One region of the Mesorhizobium sp. B3-1-8 genome, then DNA from elsewhere that is predicted to be linked to it. Evidence: predicted binding sites of a transcription regulator. Region 1 holds the regulator's gene; each other region holds the start of a gene.
The links. The regulator LexA, encoded in region 1, represses DNA repair genes until DNA is damaged. The targets are predictions, from matches to a motif close to TGTTCNNNNTGTGTTCNG.
Positions count from the first base shown of each region.

Region 1 (3,257 bases):
GTTCGTTCCTCGGCTTCCTATCGCGAAAACTGGCGATTGGAGTGGGTGGTGCCGCCGTGACGTCGCTTATCGCGGGCAGCGCGACATTGTTGTTTGCGATCTGGCACTTCCAGCGGGTGTCGCCGCTCAGCCTGCTGGCCAATCTGGCGGTCATGCCGATCGTCTCACTGGTCGTCATGCCGTTTGCCGTGTTGAGCGCCCTGGCCATGCCCTTCGGCTTCGACGGCCCATTCCTTTATGTGATGGGCAAGGGCCTGACGGCGATGATCGCCATTTCGGCGTGGATATCCGAGCGCTCACCGGTCGACGCCGTCGGGCTGATCTCGATCCAGTCGGTGCTGCTGGCGACGGTCGCGCTGGTCATCGCGACGATGGCCACCACCTGGCTGAGGCTCGCTGCCTTACCCTTCGCGCTCGCCGCGCTGCTGGCCATTCCGCATGTCCGTACTCCGGACGTGCTTATCTCGGAGGACGCGCATCTGGTGGCGATGCCGATCGGCGGCGGTGAGCTTGCCATCAACCGCGCGCGCTCCAACGACTTCACCACCGACAACTGGAAACGGGCGCTGAAAGCCGAGGAAATCGTACCGCCGGAGACGTTCGCTAAAGACGCCCTCGACATCGCCGATCCCGTCGACCTGCCGCCCGGCTCGCCCTTCTACTGCATCGGCGACCTCTGCATCGGCCGGCATCCTTCCGGTGCCATCGTCGCGCTCGCCGAGAACCGCGCCAGCGCCCGGCCTGCTTGCGGTTTCGCCGACCTCATCGTCATCGACGACGCCACGGCCTACAATCCATGCCGCGATCCGCGCGTGCTCGTCGTCACCAAGCGGCAGCTGGCACGCGACGGCAGCGCCGCCATCTTCTTTGATCCGCAATCGGCAACCGCGCGGCCAACCGTTCGCTACGCGGTCGAAGAACCGTACCGACCCTGGCACGAGCAGCGGAAATACGCGCGTGAGGCGAGGGGGCTGCCGCCCTATCAACGACCGGAAAAGCCGGCGGTCGCGCCGCAGCCTACAGAATAGATGGCACACAGTTCCGGCGAAGACCGCCGCGCGGTTCTGCTCAGTAACGGCGGATGAGTCCGACGAGCTTACCCTGAACCTTGACCCGGTCCGGTCCGAAGATACGGGTCTCGTACGCCGGGTTGGCGGCCTCGAGCGCGATCGAGGCACCCTTGCGACGAAACCGCTTCAGGGTCGCTTCCTCGTCGTCGACCAGCGCCACCACGATCTCGCCCGGACTTGCCGTATTGGCGTTGCGGATTATGACCGTATCGCCGTCGAAGATACCGGCCTCGATCATCGAGTCGCCCTTGACCTCCAGCGCATAATGCTCGCCGCCCATGATCATGTCCGGCGGCACCGAGATCGAATGCGTCTGGTGCTGGATGGCGTCTATCGGCACGCCGGCGGCGATGCGGCCCATCACCGGAATGGACACGGCCGAAACAGCGTCGTCGTCATTGCTGGGTGTCGGCGTGCGCGAGGGCGCCGCCGGCTTGACCTGGCGGCCAAGATTGCCCTGGCCGCCCTGGATGACGCTCGGCGAAAACTTTCTCGCGGCATTCAGGCCAGGCGCGATCGAGTCGGGCAGCCGCAGCACTTCAAGCGCGCGCGCTCGGTTCGGCAGCCGGCGAATGAAGCCGCGTTCTTCCAGCGCCGTGATCAGCCGATGGATGCCCGATTTGGAGGCGAGGTCGAGCGCTTCCTTCATCTCGTCGAAAGACGGCGGAATCCCGCTCTCCTTGAGGCGTTCATGGATGAACATCAGCAGTTCATGTTGTTTGCGCGTCAGCATGGCGGCCCCCTTGGGTTCTGAAACCGGAATCAGAAAAACAAACCCAGAACAAACACTATCTGTTCCAGTTGTGTTCCGCAACCGTTTAAAGTTTAGTGAATTTGTTGAGGCTTCGGAAACAATGTTGCATCCAAGGGATACCTGGCCGAGTCAGGTCAGCGGTATCATTGATTCCGCTCGATTATGCAGCCCTCCTTAAGCTGAAGCGCGGTCCAACGCCATCACAAAGGCGCGGGCGGGATCGCTTCGGCTCTTGCGCGAACGTGCCTCACCGTGAACGAAACGGACCCAAAATGCCAACTTCGGCAATGATTCCGATCCATGGTCTTCGCCGTCTATGGACCAGCTAACATAGCGCAGAAGGTTCTTGCCGTGGCACGGACGGTGGTGAGACAACCGCCCTTGGCCAATCGTGAGAGGCGCCATGCCGAAATGGAGGCGGCAGCATGATGGGGGGAATTCCTGATCTCGCCGAGATCGAGGCGATGGATGCAGCGGATCCGCTGCGCGCCCTGCGCGATCGCTTCGTCCTGCCGGAGGGGGTGATCTACCTCGACGGGAATTCGTTGGGAGCGGCCTCGCACGCCGCATTCGACGAGTTGCGCAGGGCAGCTGCCGAGGAGTGGGCGCATGACCTCATTCGTGCTTGGAACAAGGACGGATGGTTCGACATGCCGGTCGAGCTGGGCGACCGGCTCGGGCGCCTGATCGGCGCGGCGCCGGGCCAGACCGTGGTCTGCGACACCACGTCGATCAACATCTACAAAGTGCTGCACGCGGCGATGGCGATGCGGCCGGACCGAACCGTGATCGTTGCCGAGGGCGACAGTTTTCCGACCGATATCTATATGGCCGAAGGGGTGGCCTTGACCGGAAAGAACACTGTCCTGCACCTGGCTGGCGTGGACGCGCCGATCATCGAGGAACTGATCGACGAACGCGTGGCGGTGGTGTTGGTCAACCACGTCAATTACAAATCCGGCGAGTTGCGCGACATGGCGGCGCTTACGCGCATGGCGCATGACGCCGGTGCGCTGATCGTCTGGGATCTCTGCCACAGCGCGGGCGCCATGCCGGTAGAACTTGACAGGGCAAGCGCCGATTTCGCCGTCGGCTGCACCTATAAATATCTCAATGGCGGGCCAGGTTCTCCTGCCTTCATCTATGCGGCCGAGCGGCATCTTGCCGATGTGCGGCAGCCGCTCAGCGGGTGGTGGAGCCATGCACGGCCATTCGCCTTCGAGCAAGCCTATGCGCCAGGCACCGGCATCCGCCGATTTCTGTGCGGCACGCAGCCGGTCCTGTCGATGCGGACGCTGAAAGGCGCGCTCGACATCTGGAACGGCGTTGACCTGGCGACGGTGCGGAGGAAGAGCATTGCGCTGGCCGATCTGTTCATCGAACTCGTCGAAGCACGGTGCGGCGGTTACGATCTTACGCTGGAAAGCACCCGC
Region 1 is NZ_VFTK01000007.1:54,386-57,642, reverse strand. It holds gene FJ424_RS08560 (ComEC/Rec2 family competence protein) at 1-1,028, shown strand, start outside; gene lexA (transcriptional repressor LexA) at 1,069-1,803, opposite strand; gene kynU (kynureninase) at 2,253-3,257, shown strand, end outside.

Region 2 (3,257 bases), on a different contig from region 1:
GTCGACGGCTTCTGGGACTGGTTCGTCGATCTTTTCGGAGCTGGGAGATAAATGGGGCAGGATAGCGAGCATTGCGAATTCGACCGCCATCATGCGCTGGTCGAGGGCCTGGCGGCGGAGGTCCGGGGCGGATGCCTTCACCGGCGCGAGTTCCTGGCGATGGCAAGCATTTTCGGCGCATCGGCGGTGGCCGCCTATGGCCTGATCGGGCTCGCCGCGCCGACGCCGGCGCGAGCCGCCGAGCCGAAGAAGGGCGGTGTGCTGCGCGTTTCCACCTTCGTCAAGGAGCAGAAGGACCCGCGCGCCTATGACTGGCCGGAAATGGCCAATATCGCGCGCCAGTTCCTCGACACGCTGGTGCGCTACGACACCGACTACACGTTCAAGCCTTCGCTGCTGGAAAGCTGGAAGGTCAATGACGACGCCACCGAATACACGCTCAATCTGCGGCGCGGCGTGACCTGGAACAATGGCGACGACTTCACCGCCGAGGACGTGGTCTTCAACCTCGAGCGCTGGTGCGACAAGGCGGCCGAAGGCAATTCCATGGCCGGCCGCATGACCGCGCTGATCGACGCCAAGACCGGCAAGGCGCGCGACGGCGCCATCACCAAAGCCGACGACCACACGGTGGTGCTGAAACTGTCCTCGTCCGACATCTCGATCATCCCGTCGATGACGGAATATTCCGCGCTGATCGTGCATCGCGGCTATGAGAAGGCCGGCGCCAATCTCATCGCGCATCCGGTCGGCACCGGCGCTTTCGAGCTGGTCTCCTACGACGTCGGCACCAAGGCTGTCGTCAAGCGGCGCCAGAACGGCAAGTGGTGGGGTGGCGAGGTCTATCTCGACGGCATCGAGTTCATCGACTACGGCACCGATCCGGCCGCCTGGGTGAGCGCCTTCGAAGCCGGCGAGATCGACACCAATTTCGAGACCACCGCCGACTATGTCGCGATCATGGACGGCCTGGGGCTGGTGAAGTCGGAAGTGGTGACGGCGGCGACGATCCTTGCCCGCACCAATGTGACCAACAAGCCCTATGACGACATACGCGTGCGCCGCGCCCTGCAAATGGCGACCGACAATCAGGCCGTGCTGACGCTCGGCTATGGCGGCAAGGGCACGGTCGCCGAGAACCACCATGTCAGCCCGCTGCATCCGGAATATTACGCGCTGCCGAAGAAGACGCGCGGCCTCGAAGGCGCCAAAAAGCTGATGGCGGAGGCCGGGCAGCTCGATTTCGAGCACGAGCTGATCACCGGCGACGAGGACTGGCACCGCAGCACCGGAGACGCCATCGCCGCGCAGCTGCGCGAGGCTGGCTTCAAGGTGAAGCGCACCGTGCTGCCGGGCTCGACCTTCTGGAACAACTGGACCAAATATCCCTTCTCGATGACGTCGTGGGGCATGCGGCCGCTGGGCGTCCAGAACCTCGCGCTCGCTTATCGCAGCGGCGAGGCGTGGAACGAATCCGGCTACGCCAATCCCGCGTTCGACAAGAAGCTCGACGAGGCGCTTGCCGTGCCGGACGTTGAAAAGCGCAAGGAGATCATGAAGGATGTCGAACAGATCCTCCAGGATTCCGGCATCCTCATCCAGCCTTACTGGCGCTCGCTGTTCACCCATTCGGTGGCGGCGGTGAAGGACAATCCGGCGCATCCCAATCTCGAGCAGCATTTCGAGAAGGTGTGGCTGGACCGGTAGGCTGGGGAGGCGACAATATACCGGTTCGGCCACGCACCGTTGCCGCGGCCGAATCGATGTTCTTGTAATGTTCTTGCCTCAGCGACAAATCTGTGGTTGTCTGGCGTGAGGTCTTGGGCGGGCTGATCGCAGCGCCGTGCAGGAGCCTGAATCCGGGGGCGGGAAACATGGTGGCGCGGGTTCGCACGGTGGCTTTCCAGGGCATCGAGGCCGTGCCGGTCGATGTCCAGGTGATGGTCGGGCCGGGCAAGGTCGGCATGCAGATCGTCGGCCTGCCGGACAAGGCGGTGGCCGAAAGCCGCGAGCGCGTACAAGCGGCGCTGCACGCATCGGGCCTGTCGATGCCTTCGAAGAAGGTGACGGTGAACCTCGCGCCGGCCGATCTTCCCAAGGAAGGCAGCCATTACGACCTGCCGATCGCGCTTGGCCTGATGGCGGCGCTCGGCGCCATACCGGGCGACATGCTTGCCGGCTATGTGGTGCTTGGCGAATTGTCGCTCGACGGCACGATCGCCGGGGTGGCGGGCGCGCTGCCGGCGGCGATCGGCGCCAATGCCGAGGGCAAGGGCCTGATCTGCCCCTTCGCCTGCGGGCCGGAGGCGGCCTGGGCCGGCAAGGATTTCGACATATTGGCGCCACGCAGCCTGATCGCGGTCGCCAATCATTTTCGCGGCACGCAGGTGCTGTCGCGGCCCGAGGCCGGCATAAAGCTTGCGGCGCGCGACCTGCCGGACCTCACCGACATCAAGGGCCAGGAGAGTGCCAAGCGGGCGCTGGAAGTGGCCGCCGCCGGCGGACACAACCTCCTGATGGTCGGACCGCCTGGCTCGGGCAAGTCGATGCTGGCGCAGCGCCTGCCCTCGATCCTGCCGCCGCTGGCGCCGAAGGAACTGCTCGAAGTGTCGATGATCGCGTCCGTTGCCGGCGAGCTCGGCGAAGGCAAGCTGACGGACCGGCGGCCGTTCCGCGCCCCGCATCACTCCGCCTCGATGGCGGCGATGGTGGGCGGCGGGCTGCGCGCGCGGCCGGGCGAGGTCTCGCTCGCCCATCACGGCGTTCTGTTCCTCGACGAGTTGCCGGAATTCACGCCGCAAACGCTCGATGCGCTGCGGCAGCCGCTGGAAACGGGCGACTGCATGATCGCGCGGGCCAACCACCGCGTCACCTATCCGGCCCGCATCCAGCTGGTGGCGGCGATGAACCCATGTCGTTGCGGCATGTCGGGCGAGCCCGGCTATCGCTGCTTGCGCGGCGACCGCTGCCGCACCGAATACCAGGCGCGCATTTCCGGCCCGCTGCTCGACCGCATCGACCTTCGGATCGAGGTGCCGGCGGTCTCGGCGAGCGACCTGATCCGACCGGACAAGGCTGAGACAAGTGCCGCGGTGGCGCAGCGCGTGGCCCGTGCGCGCGCCATGCAGCGCGAACGGCTGGAAAGACTGGGAGCAGGCGCCACCACCAACGCGCATTGCCCGCCTTCGATCATCGAGGAGATCGCCAAGCCCGATACCGCCGGCCTGACGCTGCTCAAGGACGCCAGCGAAAAGCTC
Region 2 is NZ_VFTK01000010.1:9,047-12,303, reverse strand. It holds gene FJ424_RS11270 (nucleoside hydrolase) at 1-51, shown strand, start outside; gene FJ424_RS11265 (ABC transporter substrate-binding protein) at 52-1,707, shown strand; gene FJ424_RS11260 (YifB family Mg chelatase-like AAA ATPase) at 1,875-3,257, shown strand, end outside.
Region 2: the regulator LexA is predicted to act here: its motif matches at 1,765-1,782, upstream of FJ424_RS11260 (YifB family Mg chelatase-like AAA ATPase).

Region 3 (3,257 bases), on a different contig from region 1:
ACCTTGAGATTGGCGCGCACCGCCGCCTGGCCGACGAACTCGTCGAGCGACTGCGGCCGCAAGGTCTGGTCGGCATCCTCACCGCGCTTGTCGGGGGCAATGAGGCGGGGCGAAAGGCTCATGCCGCCTTCCTTGCATAGGACCGACAACGGAACAAGCGCCGCCTCACCGCGCCAGTTCCTTAAGGCCGAAGCGGATCAGCTTGGACGCATCCGCGCCCTCGCCAGCCGATTTCAGCGCTGCCGCAACCGCGTTCGCCGCGATGTCGCGCGAATAGCCGAGATTGACCAGCGCCGAGACCGCGTCGGTGATCGGTGCCGCCGCGACGCCTTCGCCGAGCTCCTGCTTGAGGCCGATCGTGCCGCTGGCCGCGCCCGCATAGGCAGGCGCCTTGGTGCGCAATTCGGTGACGATGCGCTCCGCCACTTTCTTGCCGACGCCTGGCGCTCTGGAGACCATGGCGATGTCGCGCAGCGCGATCGCATTGGCGAGCTCGGCCGGCGCCAGCGTCGACAGCACCGCCAGCGCCACCTTGGCGCCGACGCCCTGCACATTGTTCATCAAAAGCCGGAACCACTCGCGCTCCAGCGCCGACTGAAAGCCGTAGAGCCGGATCATGTCCTCGCGCACATAGGTCTCGATGAACAGCACCACCGCCTCGCCCGGCGACGGCAGCGACGCCAGCGTGCGCGCCGAGCAATGCGCGACATAGCCGACGCCGTGCACGTCGACGAGGCAGGAGTCCTCGTCGATCTCGTCCAGCGTGCCCTTGAGCTTGCCGATCATGATTGTCCCCTCACGCCAGTGCTGCCATCCGGTAGGCGACGCTTTGGCGGTGATGCGCATGGCAGATGGCGATGGCCAAAGCGTCGGCAGCGTCGTCGGTGTCGAAGATCGCCTTCGGCATCAGCACCTTGACCATCATATGGATTTGCTTCTTCTCGCCGTGGCCGACGCCGATAACCGCCTTCTTGATGGCATTGGGGGCATATTCGGCGACCACCAGCCCGGCACGCGCCGGCACCAGCATGGCAATACCGCGCGCCTGGCCGAGCTTCAGCGTCGCCGTGGCATCCTTGTTGACGAAAGTCTGCTCGACCGCTGCCTCATGCGGCATGGCTTGGTCCAGCACCTCGGCCAAACCGTCATGCAGCTGGCAGAGCCTTGTCGCCAACGACTCCTTTTCGTCGGACCGCACCGTGCCGGACGCGACGAAGCGCAGCGAATTGCCCACGCTGTCGATGATACCCCAACCGGTGCGCCTCAGCCCCGGATCGATACCGATGATGCGAATCGCTTCCCCCATGCGCCAAGTCTAGCCGTGGCGGCAAGCGATGCCAGCAAAATGTGAACAAACCAGAAACAATCGCGATCTTAAGAACGCATTCGAAATCCCATCAAGCTGGCGTTCACGGGCTGGCAGACCCGAAATCCGGACCTAATTTAGTTCGTCAGGCGACGGATGGTTTTCGATAGCCGCGTGAGAAATGCCGGCCTCGACGACGCGACCATCTTCCATGCCAGGACTGCATTTCCCATGCGCCGCGGCAGGAGCCCGATGCAGAGGAACCAGGCTGCCAGCGCAGCCCGCCGCCGCCAGGATGCGTTCATTTCCAGACTGGCGGCGGCGCCCGCTTTTGCCAGTCCCAGCCGGGAGTCGGTCGCGACCGGATGCCGGGGCTCGTCGACGCAAAGCGAGGCCAGTCGCTCTTCCAGATGAACCGGATCGCGAAGGCCGGCATCCGGCGGTACGGTCAGACCGATCTCGGCCGCCCGGTCGGACAAGGCTTCAAGGCGCCGGAAGTCATGCGCCACGCGCCAGCGCGCCCGCTCGGCAAGCTTTTCGGCAAAGACCGAATGGTTGGAGCCGTGGATGCGGTAGGCGCCAAGGCAGGCGTCGATGGATTTCACCTCCCCGTGCAGCGGCGCAAGCGTTGCGAGATAGCCATCGGCGCCTTGCCGGAAATCGCTTTCGGGCATGGGCATTATCGGGTCCAGCGCCTCACGGTCGAACGCCAGCCCGCTCGTCACCGTCGTACGGTAGCGCCCCTTGCGTAACAATTCCGGGACGACATTGCCCGAGTCGAACGGCTGTTCCGGGGGTGGAAAGACATCCTTGATATGTTGGTCCTCGTCGACGAGATGCAATCTGAATTGCGCCTGGGCGACATCCGCGTCCCACTCGTCCAGGACCTCGGAGACGGCGTTCGGATAGAGATAATCGTCGGCGTCGAGGAAAAGAACGATCTCCCCGGTGCTCGCCTCGAACCCCGTATTGAACGCAGCGGCATGTCCGCCATTCCTGCGCCTGAGGCACGAGCGGATCTTGTCGCCGTAGGATTCGATGACGGCCACCGACGCGTCCGTCGATGCGTCGTCGACGACCACGACCTCGACATTTCGGTGGTCCTGCTCCAACGCGCTGTCGATGGCGCGTCCAAGAAACTGTTCGTAGTTGTAATTGGGGATGATGATCGATACCGGGATGCGGTCCAATGGCGAATGCACGGGATCAAGCCTCGCAATCTGCTTTGGTCACAGTGACGGTGATTTTCTTGCAAAACCGGCTCGGGTCGACCCGGCTGCGGCGAACGGCTCCAACTAGGGGCCCATCGCTTCGAGACAAGGGCGATATTTCTCGCAAAGGCCGGCATGACCTTCGATGCAACGACGGTTGCCGCAGTATCGAAAAGCAGTCGGGCGTCGCAGGCGTTCGACTTGCGGCCACGATCGCGGCTTGCCAGATCGCGCCTCGATTGAACGATGTGGGTTCCCGCTTCCAGCGCGCCGCTATCGCGGCGTTTGTTGCAAACGCGGTTTCAGCCGCGCGCGAAAGCCGTATTCAAGAGACTGATCTGGTCGGAAACCGGGTTGGCCCGCCGGCTGGGGGCGTGCGTCTCGTTGATGACGCCGCCATAGATTTCCTCGTCCATGCGCCGCACCAGCGCCTGAAGGCGCAGCGAGCGCGTCACGAGGTCCAGAAAATCCTTGGGCAGCTCTTTCCAGCCGAGCGCCTCGTCATGCGCGGAGGCGGTGTCGAGCCGCACCTTGGATTTCTCCGAGGCCACCTGGTCGCGCGTCATCTCGCCGGAATTCGCCGCTCGCTGCAAAAGCAGCCACGAGGCGACCTGCATGAGCCTTGTGGTCAGCCGCATCGACTCGGCCGCATAGAGCGTCGCCGCCGTGCGCGACAATTTCTTGGCTTCGAGCCTGCCCTTGCCATCGAGATATTCGGCGGCCTGCTCGACCAGCCCCAT
Region 3 is NZ_VFTK01000024.1:46,028-49,284, reverse strand. It holds gene ruvB (Holliday junction branch migration DNA helicase RuvB) at 1-122, opposite strand, end outside; gene ruvA (Holliday junction branch migration protein RuvA) at 166-786, opposite strand; gene ruvC (crossover junction endodeoxyribonuclease RuvC) at 797-1,306, opposite strand; gene FJ424_RS21800 (glycosyltransferase family 2 protein) at 1,444-2,508, opposite strand; gene FJ424_RS21795 (DUF1465 family protein) at 2,820-3,257, opposite strand, start outside.
Region 3: the regulator LexA is predicted to act here: its motif matches at 1,348-1,365, upstream of ruvC (crossover junction endodeoxyribonuclease RuvC).